Regions from separate parts of the Kitasatospora sp. NBC_01246 genome, predicted to be linked through region 4. Evidence: riboswitches for the same ligand, from Rfam matches in the RefSeq annotation. Region 4 holds a riboswitch; each other region holds the start of a gene.
What was found. A riboswitch is a leader RNA that binds a small molecule or an ion and turns the genes downstream of it on or off. The one in region 4 is predicted to bind cobalamin.

Region 1 (3,197 bases), 2.5 Mb from region 4:
CCAGGGAGTCCTCGGCGTCCAGCCAGAGCCCGGACAGCATCGGCAGGGTGCCCAGCACCGGACGGCCGGTCAGCTCGCGCAGCATCTCCAGCCCGGGCGCCAGTAGCCGCGCGTCGCCGCGGAACTTGTTGACGAACCAGCCCGCCACATGGCGCTGGTCCTGCTCCGACAGCAGCGCCAGCGTCCCGTACATCGCGGCGAACACGCCGCCGCGGTCGATGTCGCCGACCACCACGACCGGCAGGCCGGCGGCGGTGGCCAGGCCCATGTTGGCGATGTCCCGGTCCCGCAGGTTGATCTCGGCGGGCGATCCGGCGCCCTCGCAGACCACCACGTCGTAGCGCCGGCGCAGGTCGGCCAGGCACTCCAGCGCTCGCTCCAGCAGGACGGGCTTGCGGTCGCGGTAGTCCAGCGCGCCGACCTCGGCGACCGCCCGGCCGAGCAGCACCACCTGGCTGCGGCCGTCCGCGCCGGGCTTCAGCAGCACCGGGTTCATCGCCGCCTCGGGCTCCACCCGGGCCGCCTGGGCCTGCATCGCCTGGGCGCGGCCGATCTCGGCACCGTCGGCGGTGACGAAGGAGTTCAGCGACATGTTCTGCGCCTTGAACGGCGCCACGGCGACGCCCTGACGGGCCAGCCAGCGGCAGATGCCCGCGGTGACCACGCTCTTGCCGGCGTCCGAGGTCGTCCCGGCGACCAGCAGTGCGTTGCTCATGCGCTCCCCCTTCTCGTCCCCGCCTTGAGTGCCTGCACGACGGCGTGCCCGGCGACGGTCGTACCCAGTGCGAGCAGTCCCACCCGGCGGGAGAGCCGGCAGGCGCGCTCGATGTCGTCCACCGTCACCGGTCGCAGCTCGCCGCCCAGTACCGGCCGGTGCTCGACCCGGGCGCCGTACCGCAGGGTGCCGCCGAGCCGCACGCCGACGGCGCCGGCGAAGGCCGACTCGGCCTGGCCCGCGTTGGGGCTGGGGTGGGCGGAGCCGTCCCGGCGCCAGACCCGCCAGGCCGTCCGGGGCTCGGGCGCGGCGGCGACGGTCAGCAGCGCGGTCAGCCGCGCGCCCGGCCAGCCCGCCACGTCGTCCAGCCGCGCCGAGGCCCAGCCGAACCGGGCGTGGCGCGGCGAGCGGTGGCCGACCATCGCGTCCAGGGTGTTGACCGCGCGGAACGCCAGCAGCCCGGGCGTGCCCGCGAGGGCGCCCCAGACGAGTGCGTTGACCACGGCGTCGGCGGTGTTCTCGGCGACCGACTCGACCACCGCGCGGGCGATCTGCCCCTCGTCGAGGGCGCTCGGGTCCCGCCCGCACAGGTGCGGCAGCCGCTGCCGCGCCGCCGCGAGGTCGTGCGCGGCGAGCGAGCGTCCGATCGTGCGGGCCTCGCGGGTGAGCGAGGTGCCGCCGAGCACCGTCCAGGTCGCGGCGGCGGCCAGCGCGGCCCGCCCGAGCGGCCGGCGGCCCAGGGTGCGGTCGGCCGCCAGCGCGCCGGCCGCGACGGTGCCCACGCAGAGCGCCGTGAAAGCCGTTCCGACGGCGCGGTCGTCCCGCCAGATCCGCCGCTCCAGCCGGCCGGCCGCACCGCCGAAGACGGCCACCGGGTGGCCGAGGCGCGGGTCGGCGAAGCGGGCGTCGGCGAGGTACCCGGCCGCGGCCCCCAGGGTGAAGGCGGCGGCGCGGGTCAGCGGGCGCACGGTGGACAGCAGAGGGCTCGGAAGGTCGGGGCAGCCTGCATCGCGTGCGTGTCCTCACTCAGGGTCCGCGCCCTGGATCGACGTACCGGGGGCGAGAGTCTCCTGGCTTCCGGGTCGAACGCACCCCCGGGCCCGGCGGCGGCTTCTGACGGCCCGCCGCGATGGGCCCCCTCCGGCGCCGTGGCCGGCGGAGGAGGGACTCCGAGTGTGCTCCCCGGTGACAGTGGCGGGACCGCGCCGGACTCGCACCGGCTTCCTCTGCATGCCTCCGTTTGGCTGAAGGATCCCATCACGCGGCCGAACCGTGCGTCAACCAAGGTCACGGAGGGGTTGGTCACAGCGGAGCCGGGCCGCCCGACCCCGTCGCTACCTCCGATCGGCACCCCCCGCAGGGGCATGACAGCCTGTGCGATCGTCCAGTCACCCAGAGGAGCCTCCGGGTCCGCTTCGTGTGTTCGGCGGCTGGGGGGCGGCCGGACCGCCCCCTACCGTCGGGCCATGCGACGCAGACAGCCACCCGCCGTGCCCCCGGTGCCCTTCTCGCCCGCGGCCGCCCGCGCGCACCGCGCCGGCCTCGGGCTGACCCCCGAGCAGGTGGTCGAGGGCATGGCCGCGCACGGCGTCCGGCTGCTGCCCTCCCACGTGCTCGGCTGGGAGAGCGGCGAGCTGCGCCCCGCCGAGGACGAGTTCATCGCCCTGGCCCGGGCGCTCTGGTGCCCGCCGGCCCAGCTGATGGGCGTCCGCCCGGCCCGGCTGCGGGACTTCCGGGTCGCCCGGGAGCTCAACCAGGAGAGCGCGGCCCACCGGATCGGCCTCGCACTGGACCGCTACCAGCGGGCCGAGGCGACCGGTCAGTGGGACGGCGACCAGGAGCAGACCCACGCGCTGGCCCAGGTGCTCGGCACGACCCTGCGCGAGCTGGTCGCGGTGACCGGCCGGGCGCAGGAGCTGGACCGGCGGCTGCGGCAGTGCGTGGACGGCCGCTGGCAGGCGCAGCTCCGGCCGATCGGCCGGATCGTGCCGGTGCACGAGGGCGACCTCACCGCCGTGCTGACGGCGCTGCAGAGCGAGTACCAGGTCACCTCCCACTGGGGCGTCGGCAGCTGGGGCTCCCCGGCCCCGGCGGCGGACACCCGCGCGGCGGCGGCCCGGCCGCTCGGCGAGCGGTTCTGGGAGCTGCTGGAGCGGCTGGAGACCGAGATCCCGGTCTGACGGGGCCGGTACCGCGCCGCCCCCGCGCGGCGCCTCCCCTCCCTGCCCTCCCTCTGCCGCTTCCCGCGCCGCCGTGACCAGAGGGCCGAGAACCGCGCCGCCGCTTCCCGCAGCCGGTTCCCGTGCCGCCGTGACCCGGCCAAGACCCCCGCCGCCGTGACCCGGCCAAGACCCCCGCCGCCGTGACCCGGCCAAGACCCGCGCCGCCGTGACCCGGCCAAGACCCGCGCCGCCGTGACCCGGCCAAGACCCGCGCCGCCGTGACCCGGACGGCCGCGTCCGGTGGCCGGGTGGCGCCCCCG
Region 2 (3,197 bases), 6.6 Mb from region 4:
CGGGCGGCGGACCGGAACGACCGGAGCCGCCGGCGGGAGCGTGCGCCGCCCGACGAGCCCCGGCGCGTACGCGGTCGCGCGGCCGACCAGCGCCTCCACCGCCCGCCGGGGAATGGGCGGGGCGGAGGCCGTGTTGGACCCCGTGAAAACGACTTCCATTTCGGCGAAAGCCGTTTCCCCACCGCCCACCCCTCGGAGGAGGAGAACCATGGCCCGCAGCGAACTGCGCCCCGTCGTCAAGCTCAGGTCCACGGCCGAGACCGGCTTCACCTATGTGACCCGCAAGAACCGCCGCACCGACGCCGACCGGCTGGTGCTGCGCAAGTACGACCCGGTCGCGCGCCGGCACGTCGACTTCCGCGAGGAGCGCTGACCTCCCCCGTGGGCCCGGCAGGGCCCGCGGACCACGGCGAGGCGGCGCCCACCCGAACGGACCGGGTGGGCGCCGCCTCGTGACACCGCGGTGCCGGGGGCCGTCGGGGCCGACTACTTGGTGATGACCCCGGCGGCCTCGTCGGCCGCCGCCCCCTGGGCGGGCACCCCGTCGGCCGGTACCACCGGCTTCGGGCTCCAGCGCTGTTCGACGCCGGCGAGGCGCCAGTAGGCGATAGCCGCCCCCCAGACCACCACGAACAGCCCGACGATCGCGTAGCCGACGTTGTCCAGCGAGATGTCCGCGATCCAGCCGCTGACCGGGTCGGTGAGGTCCAGCTTCTCGTGCAGCACGGCGACCAGCTCGATGGTGCCGATGATGAACGCCACCGCGATCGACAGCCCGGTGATGGTCAGGTTGTAGTACACCTTGCGCACCGGGTTGGAGAACGCCCACTGGTACGCGAAGTTCATGAACGTCCCGTCCAGCGTGTCGAACAGGCTCATCCCGGACGCGAACAGCAGCGGCAGGCAGACGATCGCGTACCAGGGCAGCCCGGCGGCCGCGCCGGAGCCGGCCATCACCATCAGGGTCACCTCGGTCGCGGTGTCGAAGCCGAGGCCGAGCACCATGCCGACCGGGAACATCTGGCCGGGCCGCGTGATCGAGCGGGTCGCCCGGTTCAGCACCCGGGCCATCAGACCGCGCGAGTTGAGGTGCTCCTCCAGCTCCGCCTCGTCGAACCGACCGGCCCGCATCGACCGGAACACCTTGAGGATGCCGAACAGCGCCGCCAGGTTGAGCGCGCCGATCAGGTAGAGGAAGACACCGGACGCGGAGGTGCCGACCACACCGAGCCACTGGTGGGTGGTGGACTCGTCGTCCATCAGCGTGTTGGCCAGCTGGGCGCCGCCCGCCACCAGGGCGGCCATCAGGACCACCATCGAGGAGTGGCCGAGCGCGAACCAGAAGCCCACCGAGACGGGCCGCTTGCCGTCCGCCATGAGCTTGCGGGTGGTGTTGTCGATCACCGCGATGTGGTCGGCGTCGAAGGCGTGCCGCATGCCGAGGGTGTAGGCGGTGATGCCCAGGCCCACCCCGAAGACCTGGGTACCGACCTCGTACTTCTCCGGGGCGACCAGGAAGATCAGCGTCCCGAACGCCACTACGTGCATGGCCAGGATCACCCCCATCAACCCGGCCGTGCGGAGGGTGTCCTCGCGCCGCCAGCGGAAGCTCGGCAGGGCGGAGGACGCCGCGGGAGCAGCGGCGGTTTCGGGCAGGGTCATCTTCGGATCACGCTCCAGCACCTCGTGGAAAGACGTTCGTGAGATGCCGTGGCCGGTCTCCTGGCTGACGGGGCTTCCGGATCCGCCTTCCCAGGCGCGCGAGGCGCCCAGTGGCGTCGTGGATACGGACGACTCCCCCGATCACAGTGGCGAGGGCCGCTCCGGACTCCGGACCCTGAGGGTCCGTCACCGGTCTTCCCGAACACCACGGCGGGCAACACCGTAGGGGGCCGCACCTCACCCTTGCAAGGCTGCGCACCTGCGCAGGTGTCCAGGATCACAGCCACGGGCTGCAACAATGTCCGCATGCATCTCGTACCGGCCGACCGCGCGGGCCACCGCACCATCGACGGGCACCGGGTCTGCGAGGCCATCGCCGCGATCGGCGACCCCGGGCACGTCCGGTCCTGGGCCGAGCGGTTCTCGCTGCTCGCCGACCCGGGGCGGCTCGCCCTGCTGCTCGCCCTGCACCGGGCCGGGCCGCTCGCCGTCACCGACCTGGCGGTCGCCACCGGCATGCGCGACCCGGCCGTCTCGCAGGCGCTGCGGCTGCTGCGCACCGCGGGTGTGGTCACCGGCGACAAGGACGGCCGGGTGGTGCGCTACCGGCTCGTGGACGAGGCCCTGCGCCCCCTCCTCGACGAGTGCGCCGCCGCGGACCACCACGAGCACGGCGAGCCCGCCACCGGGAGCGACGCCACCGGCGGCGAGCCCTCCGCACCCCGGGCCGCCGCGGCCGGCTGACCGGCTGGCCGACTCCCGGCTGACCGGCTGCGCGCGCGGAACACCGCCCCGGGCGCCCCGGGCCGTCGCGCCCGGGGCCCGCCTCACCCCTCCCGCACCAGCCGTTCGAAGCGCTCCAGCGAGCGCCGGGCCAGCGGGTCCGTCGCGGGCCGCAGGGCCCGGTCGAGCAGACCCGCGCCGGGGAGCCGGAACGCGCCGAGGAAGGCGAAGCGGGTGCCTCCGGCCTCGGCGCGGGCCGCCATCCCGCCCAGCAGGAAGCGGCTGCGCATCAGGCACCACCCGGGCGTCAGCTCGACGTCGAAACGGGCCCGCAGTCGGGTGTGGCCGGTCACCAGCGCCTCGGTGCGACCGTCCGCCGGGCTCCCGGCCACGCGGACCGACCGGATGTCCGGCAGCCAGCGCGGGAGCCCCTCCTCCAGGTCGGCCGCGGCCGCCCAGACCCGCTCGAACGGCGCGTCGATCAGCGCCTCCCGGACGGCGGCGCCGGGGGTGACGGCGGCGATCACATGCAGCCGGCGGACCGGGTCGAAGGCCGCCGTCGGCCAGGGGGTCGGTGCGCTCACTGCTGCCACGCCCTTCGAAAGCCGAGCCGGGCCCGGGAGAGCCGGGACTTCACGGTGCCGGGTGCCACGCCCAGCAGTTCTGCGGTGGACCGCTCGTCGAGCCCCTCCAGGTCGCGCAGCACCAGCACGGCGCGGTGCTCCGGCGTCAGCCGGGCGAGGACGTCCTGGATGTCGGTGGCCAGCTGCGGGTCGCCGGGGCGGGGCAGCTCGGAGAGGTCGGCCGGGACG
Region 3 (3,197 bases), 2.1 Mb from region 4:
GGGCGGTGACCGAGCTCGCCGCCGGCCGGTCGGCCCGGGAGGCGATCGCCATGCTCAAGATCTACGCCACCGAGATGGCCGTCGAGGTCGCCGCCCGCGCCGTGCAGATCCACGGCGCGGCCGGCGTCACCCGGGGCCACGAGGTGGAGCGCCTCTACCGGGACGCCCAGATGAACGTCATCGGCGGGTTCACCTCGAACCGGCTGCGGGAGACGGTCGCCGAGAGCCTGGGCCTGGGCCCGGCGGTCTACCGGCCGTTCGACTGGGTGGCACCGGCCGGTCTCGGTACCGATCCGGCGGGCTTCGACGGCCTCACCCGGCCCGCCGGGGCCGTTCCCGCGTAGCTCCGCGGTCCGGCACCACCCAGGGGTTCTTCCGGCCCGGCCCGCGGCGGGCCGGAAGAACCCCCGGATACCGGGACCGGCCGGCCGGTCGAATTCCCGGCGGACCGGAATTCGTCACGGCGAATTCATCTCCGGCAACACCACGGGTACATTCCTCCGGCGTAGTGCCGGGTATCCGTGCCGGGTATCCGTGAGGGGAATACGTGGCTCGAACCGGTGGCGGGATTCCGGGCCGACCCGCCGGTCGGCTTCCCGGCACTCCCGGGCATTTCCCGGGGCCGACCGGCCGGGGCCATTCGCGAGGCGGCCCCGGCCGGTCGGCCGGTATTCACCGACGGGTCTGCTCGCCCCCCTCCCGGAGGGTCGTGATGATGGCCGAGAAGTCCAGCCCCGCACCCTCGGCGGCGGCGAAGTCCGCATACAACTCCGCTGCCCTCAGGCCGAGTTCCACCGACAGGCCGGCGGCCTTGACCGCTCCGGCGGCCAGTCCGAGCTCCTTGGCCATCAACGCGGCGGCGAAGCCGGCCCGGTCGTCACGGTTGGCGGGGCTGGCCGGCACCGGGCCGGGGACGGGGCAGTTGCCGGTCAGCGCCCCACACTGGCCGGAGGCGGTCTAGGCGACGTCGAACAGCGCCTGGTGGCTGAGTCCGAGGCTCTCCCCAGCACGCACGCCTCGCTGACCGCGATCATCGAGATCCCGAGGATCATGTCGTTGCAGATCTTCGCAGCCTGCCCGGCGCCCGAGGGGCCGCAGTGCACGACCTTGGCGCCCATCGCCGGCGGCACCGGTCCGGCGGCGGCGAGGTCCGCCGCCGCGGCGCCCACCATGAAGTTGAGGCTCCCGGCGGTCGCGCCGGGCACGCCGCCGGAGACCGGCGCGCCGATCGCCCGGTGCCCGGGCCGTCCGCGAGCTCGTGGGCGGACCGGGCATCGCCCACGTCGACGGTGGAGCAGTCGACGAAGAGCGTGCCCGGGCGGGCGGCGGGCAGCAGGTCCGCGTAGGCCGCCAGCAGGTGGTGGCCGGCCGGTAGCACGGTGACCACCACCTCGGCGTCGCGCACCGCCAAGGCCGCCGAGGCCGCCGCGACGAAACCGGCCGTCTCCGCCACGGATCATCACAGGCCTGCTCCCGGATCACTGCGCGCCGCCCGGTCTTCCCGGCTGGGCACCAGTGACTGGCACTGCGACAACGCACTCCCCGGTCACAGTGGCGGGACCGTGCCGGATTCACACCGGCTTCCCTGCACTGCGGGCCTTGTTCACGACCATTTAGTCGGGCGTCCTAGTAGTTCCAGGGTGCCGCCGCGCCGGTCCGGGCAGCCCTACGGGCGACGGACCTCCTGCTGTGACGCTCCGTGGTCGAGCCCGGGGGGAGGCCGCAGTTGGGCCGGCCGCGTCGGCACCTGGCTGGTGGCGTCTTTCTCCGGAAACGCAAAGAACCCCCCGATCCTTACGGACCGGGGGGTTCTTTGGAATGATTGTTCGGCGGCGTCCTACTCTCCCACAGGGTCCCCCCTGCAGTACCATCGGCGCTGTGAGGCTTAGCTTCCGGGTTCGGAATGTAACCGGGCGTTTCCCTCACGCTATGACCACCGAAACACTATGAAACTTATCACCGCACCCACGACAGGCCATGTCATGGGGGTCGTTGTTTCAGAACAACACAGTGGACGCGAGCAACTGAGGACAAGCCCTCGGCCTATTAGTACCGGTCAACTCCACCCCTTACGAGGCTTCCATATCCGGCCTATCAACCCAGTCGTCTACTGGGAGCCTTACCCTCTCAAGGAGGTGGGAGTGCTCATCTCGAAGCAGGCTTCCCGCTTAGATGCTTTCAGCGGTTATCCCTCCCGAACGTAGCCAACCAGCCATGCCCTTGGCAGGACAACTGGCACACCAGAGGTTCGTCCGTCCCGGTCCTCTCGTACTAGGGACAGCCCTTCTCAACACTCCTACGCGCACAGCGGATAGGGACCGAACTGTCTCACGACGTTCTAAACCCAGCTCGCGTACCGCTTTAATGGGCGAACAGCCCAACCCTTGGGACCTACTCCAGCCCCAGGATGCGACGAGCCGACATCGAGGTGCCAAACCATCCCGTCGATATGGACTCTTGGGGAAGATCAGCCTGTTATCCCCGGGGTACCTTTTATCCGTTGAGCGACGGCGCTTCCACAAGCCACCGCCGGATCACTAGTCCCGACTTTCGTCCCTGCTCGACCCGTCAGTCTCACAGTCAAGCTCCCTTGTGCACTTACACTCAACACCTGATTGCCAACCAGGCTGAGGGAACCTTTGGGCGCCTCCGTTACTCTTTAGGAGGCAACCGCCCCAGTTAAACTACCCACCAGACACTGTCCCTGATCCGGATCACGGACCCAGGTTAGACATCCAGCACGACCAGAGTGGTATTTCAACGACGACTCCACAACAACTGGCGTTGCTGCTTCAAAGTCTCCCACCTATCCTACACAAGCCGAACCGAACACCAATATCAAGCTATAGTAAAGGTCCCGGGGTCTTTCCGTCCTGCTGCGCGAAACGAGCATCTTTACTCGTAATGCAATTTCACCGGGCCTATGGTTGAGACAGTCGAGAAGTCGTTACGCCATTCGTGCAGGTCGGAACTTACCCGACAAGGAATTTCGCTACCTTAGGATGGTTATAGTTACCACCGCCGTTTACTGGCGCTTAAGTTCTCAGCTTCGCCCGGACGAATCCAAGCTAACCGGTCCCCTTAACGTTCCAGCACCGGGCAGGCGTCAGTCCGTATACATCGCCTTACGGCTTCGCACGGACCTGTGTTTTTAGTAAACAGTCGCTTCTCGCTGGTCTCTGCGGCCACCCCCAGCT
Region 4 (3,197 bases):
CGCGCGTACACACCGGCCAGGCCCACGTCCGCCGCCTTGCGCAGCACCTCGACCGGGAAGTGCTTGTCCCGGTCCCATGCCACCGCGTGCGGGGCGAGGTACTCGTCGGCGAAGGCCCGGGTCGCCTTCGCGATGGCGCGCTGGTCGTCCGTCAGGTCACCTGCGTGCACCGTACTCATCCCATCGTCGGCATGGTGAAGCTCGCGCCCTCCTTGACCCCGGAGGGCCAGCGCGAGGTGACGGTGCGGGTGCGGGTGTAGAAGCGGATCGAGTCGGGGCCGTGCTGGTTGAGGTCGCCGAAGCCGGATCGCTTCCAGCCGCCGAAGGTGTGGTAAGCGATCGGCACCGGGATCGGCACGTTGACCCCGACCATGCCGGTGTTCACCCGGCGGGCGAAGTCCCGGGCGGTGTCGCCGTCCCGGGTGTAGATGGCCACGCCGTTGCCGAACTCGTGCTCACTCGGCAGCCGCAGCGCCTCCTCGTAGTCAGCGGCGCGGACCACGGCCAGGACCGGGCCGAAGATCTCCTCCCGGTAGATCCGCATGCCGGGAGTGACCCGGTCGAACAGCGAGGCACCGAGGAAGTAGCCGTCCTCGTGGCCGGACAGGCGGAAGTCCCTTCCGTCCAAGACGAGTTCGGCTCCCTCCTGGACCCCGAGGTCCAGGTAGTCGCGGACGCGCTCCAGGGCGTCGCGGCCGACCAGCGGACCGAAGTCGGCCGCCGGGTCGTCCGAGCGGCCGACCTTCAACGCGGCGATCCGCTCGACCAGCTTCGCCACCAGGGCGTCCGCCGTCTCGTCCCCGACCGGGACGGCGACCGAGATCGCCATGCAGCGTTCACCGGCCGAGCCGTAGCCGGCGCCGACGAGGGCGTCGGCGGCCTGGTCGAGATCGGCATCCGGCATCACGATCATGTGGTTCTTCGCTCCGCCGAAGCACTGGGCGCGCTTGCCGTGCGCTGCCGCGGTGGCGTAGACGTACTGGGCGATCGGGGTCGAGCCGACGAAGCCGAGCGCCTCGACCCGGGGGTCCTCCAGCAGCGTGTCCACGGCCTCCTTGTCGCCGTTGACGACGTTGAGCACGCCCGGGGGAAGCCCCGCTTCGAGGAAGAGCTCGGCCAGGCGCAGCGGCACCGAGGGGTCGCGCTCGGAGGGCTTGAGGACGAAGGCGTTGCCGCAGGCCAGCGCGGGCGCGGCCTTCCAGAGCGGGATCATCGCCGGAAAGTTGAACGGCGTGATGCCCGCGACCACGCCGAGCGGCTGGCGCATCGAGTAGACGTCGATTCCGGTGCCGGCGTTGTCGCTGAACTCGCCTTTCAGCAGGTGCGGGATCCCGGCGGCGAACTCCACGACCTCCAGGCCGCGCTGGATGTCGCCGTGGGCGTCGGCCACGGTCTTGCCGTGCTCGGCGGACAGCAGCCGGGCCAGCTCCTCCTTCTCCTGCTCGACCAGCTGCAGGAAGCGCAGCAGCACCCGCGCCCGCCGCTGCGGGTTCCAGGCGGCCCACTCGGGCTGGGCCTGCGCGGCGTCGGCGATCACCGCCTCGACCTCGGCCCGGTCGGCCAGCGGCACCCGGGCCTGTACCCGGCCGGTGTTGGGGTCGTACACGTCGGCGAAGCGCCCGGACGTCCCGGCGATGCGCTTGCCGCCGACGAAATGGGTCAGTTCACGAACCATCGGTTCCTTCTCTCATCGTGGATGGGGAGAGGAGGAATGGAGAGACCACCGCCGCCGTCCGGGCACACGGTCGTGCGCGCCTACGGCGGTCCGGCGGTTGACGTCACCGTCGGGGGCGGAGTTGTACCCCGACGGTCAGCACGGCAGGGCAAGGGGCAGCGAAACGGGAAAGGCGGCCCGGAGTCATGCGTGTCGTCTCCATCCTCGTGGAAAGCACGGACCACCCGCGGCCGGTATCCTGACTCCCGGATCCACGCCCGCCCCCAGGCCTTCCCGGCTGGCTGCCAGTGGCCGTCATCCACGAGGACGAACTCCCCGGTCACAGTGGCGGGACCGTGCCGGACTCACACCGGCTTCCCTGACACCGCGGACCTGGCATCGACCATATAGTTGGACGTCCTAGTAAGTCCAGAGGCCCGGGCGCCGCGGCGCGCCCTGGGAATCCCCGCCACTGCGACCGAGGGCGACCGCCGACCCGGGCCGCCTCAGGTGCGCCCGTAGCGGACCGCCTGGTCGGCGAACTCCCGGGCCATCTCCTCGGTCACGGTCGGCCGGGTGCGCCGGATGGCGTCCAGGTAGTCCTCGGTGCCGGGTTCGGTGCGTTCCCCCGTGTCGAGGGTGTGCTCGAAGACGGCCTGGGCGACCGCCATGGCGACCTGCCGGATGTCGGCGGGGGTGAAGCCGCTGCTGGCGCCGGCCAGCACAGCCGTGTCGGCCGCCGTGCCCGTCCTGGCGGTGTAGCCGGCCCAGAGGGCGTTGCGGGCCTCGTGGTCCGGCGGCCCCACCGGCAGGACGTAGTCGAACCGGCCGTGGCGCAGGAACGCCGGGTCCAGGGCGGCCACCGAGTTGGTGGCGCAGACGAGCAGTCGGCCCTCCCGGTCGCGGAACCGCACGATCGACTTGAGGAGCTCGTTGACCACGCCTACCGACGCGGGATCGGCGAGGCTGCGGGTGCCGGCGACCTCCTCGACTTCGTCGATGAAGACCAGCACGTGGTCCAGCTGCGCCATCTCCTCGAAGCGGCGGCCGAGCCCCGTGGCGAGCCCGTCCTCCGAAGCGATCCGCGAGGGGAAGAACTCTACGAACGGCCAGCCGAGCCGGCCGGCCACGGCCTTGGCGAAGGTGCTCTTGCCCGTGCCCGGCGGGCCGAACAGCACGACCGCGCGCGGCGGTTCCACCCCGTGGGCGTCCGCGAGTTCGGGATTGGCCAGCGGCAGCACCAGTCGCCGTTCGATGAGCCGCTTCTCGTCGGCCATCCCCGTGAGCTGCCCCCAGAGGCGGGCCTCGGGCACCACCGCGCCCAGCGAGGCCAGCACCGTCGTGCCCTGGCCGGTCACCGCCTGCGGTTTCTCGAAGTAGGTGAGCCCCCGGTGAGGACGGAACCCGGAGTTGCCCAGCGCCGCGGCGCCGGTCTCCTCCTCGGGCAGCAGGGCCGCGACGACTCGCGCCCCGGCATCCTGCAGTCGGTGCTCCAGCGCGGACAGCAGCGCCGTCCCCAGCCCGAGGTTCCGCCAGGCGGGGT

Region 1: it holds a riboswitch for cobalamin, as region 4 does, so the genes downstream of both, OG618_RS26760 (cobalamin biosynthesis protein) here and OG618_RS36375 (CoA-acylating methylmalonate-semialdehyde dehydrogenase) in region 4, are expected to answer to the same signal.
Region 2: it holds a riboswitch for cobalamin, as region 4 does, so the genes downstream of both, OG618_RS08990 (HoxN/HupN/NixA family nickel/cobalt transporter) here and OG618_RS36375 (CoA-acylating methylmalonate-semialdehyde dehydrogenase) in region 4, are expected to answer to the same signal.
Region 3: it holds a riboswitch for cobalamin, as region 4 does, so the genes downstream of both, OG618_RS27820 (NAD(P)-binding domain-containing protein) here and OG618_RS36375 (CoA-acylating methylmalonate-semialdehyde dehydrogenase) in region 4, are expected to answer to the same signal.

The regions. Positions count from the first base shown of each region.
Region 1 is NZ_CP108484.1:6,183,492-6,186,688, forward strand. Features, by position in the region: gene OG618_RS26755 (cobyric acid synthase) at 1-715, opposite strand, end outside; gene OG618_RS26760 (cobalamin biosynthesis protein) at 712-1,683, opposite strand; cobalamin riboswitch at 1,777-1,969, opposite strand; gene OG618_RS26765 (helix-turn-helix domain-containing protein) at 2,182-2,895, shown strand.
Region 2 is NZ_CP108484.1:2,088,175-2,091,371, forward strand. Features, by position in the region: gene rpmG (50S ribosomal protein L33) at 209-373, shown strand; gene OG618_RS08990 (HoxN/HupN/NixA family nickel/cobalt transporter) at 487-1,662, opposite strand; cobalamin riboswitch at 1,696-1,887, opposite strand; partial or broken gene OG618_RS08995 (ArsR/SmtB family transcription factor) at 1,969-2,307, shown strand; gene OG618_RS09000 (SRPBCC family protein) at 2,490-2,969, opposite strand; gene OG618_RS09005 (RNA polymerase sigma factor) at 2,966-3,197, opposite strand, start outside.
Region 3 is NZ_CP108484.1:6,553,160-6,556,356, reverse strand. Features, by position in the region: gene OG618_RS27825 (acyl-CoA dehydrogenase family protein) at 1-344, shown strand, start outside; partial or broken gene OG618_RS27820 (NAD(P)-binding domain-containing protein) at 673-1,450, opposite strand; cobalamin riboswitch at 1,464-1,587, opposite strand; rRNA gene rrf (5S ribosomal RNA) at 1,825-1,941, opposite strand; rRNA gene OG618_RS27810 (23S ribosomal RNA) at 2,027-3,197, opposite strand, start outside.
Region 4 is NZ_CP108484.1:8,649,149-8,652,345, forward strand. Features, by position in the region: gene OG618_RS36370 (acyl-CoA dehydrogenase family protein) at 1-170, opposite strand, end outside; gene OG618_RS36375 (CoA-acylating methylmalonate-semialdehyde dehydrogenase) at 176-1,675, opposite strand; cobalamin riboswitch at 1,887-2,079, opposite strand; gene OG618_RS36380 (ATP-binding protein) at 2,161-3,197, opposite strand, start outside.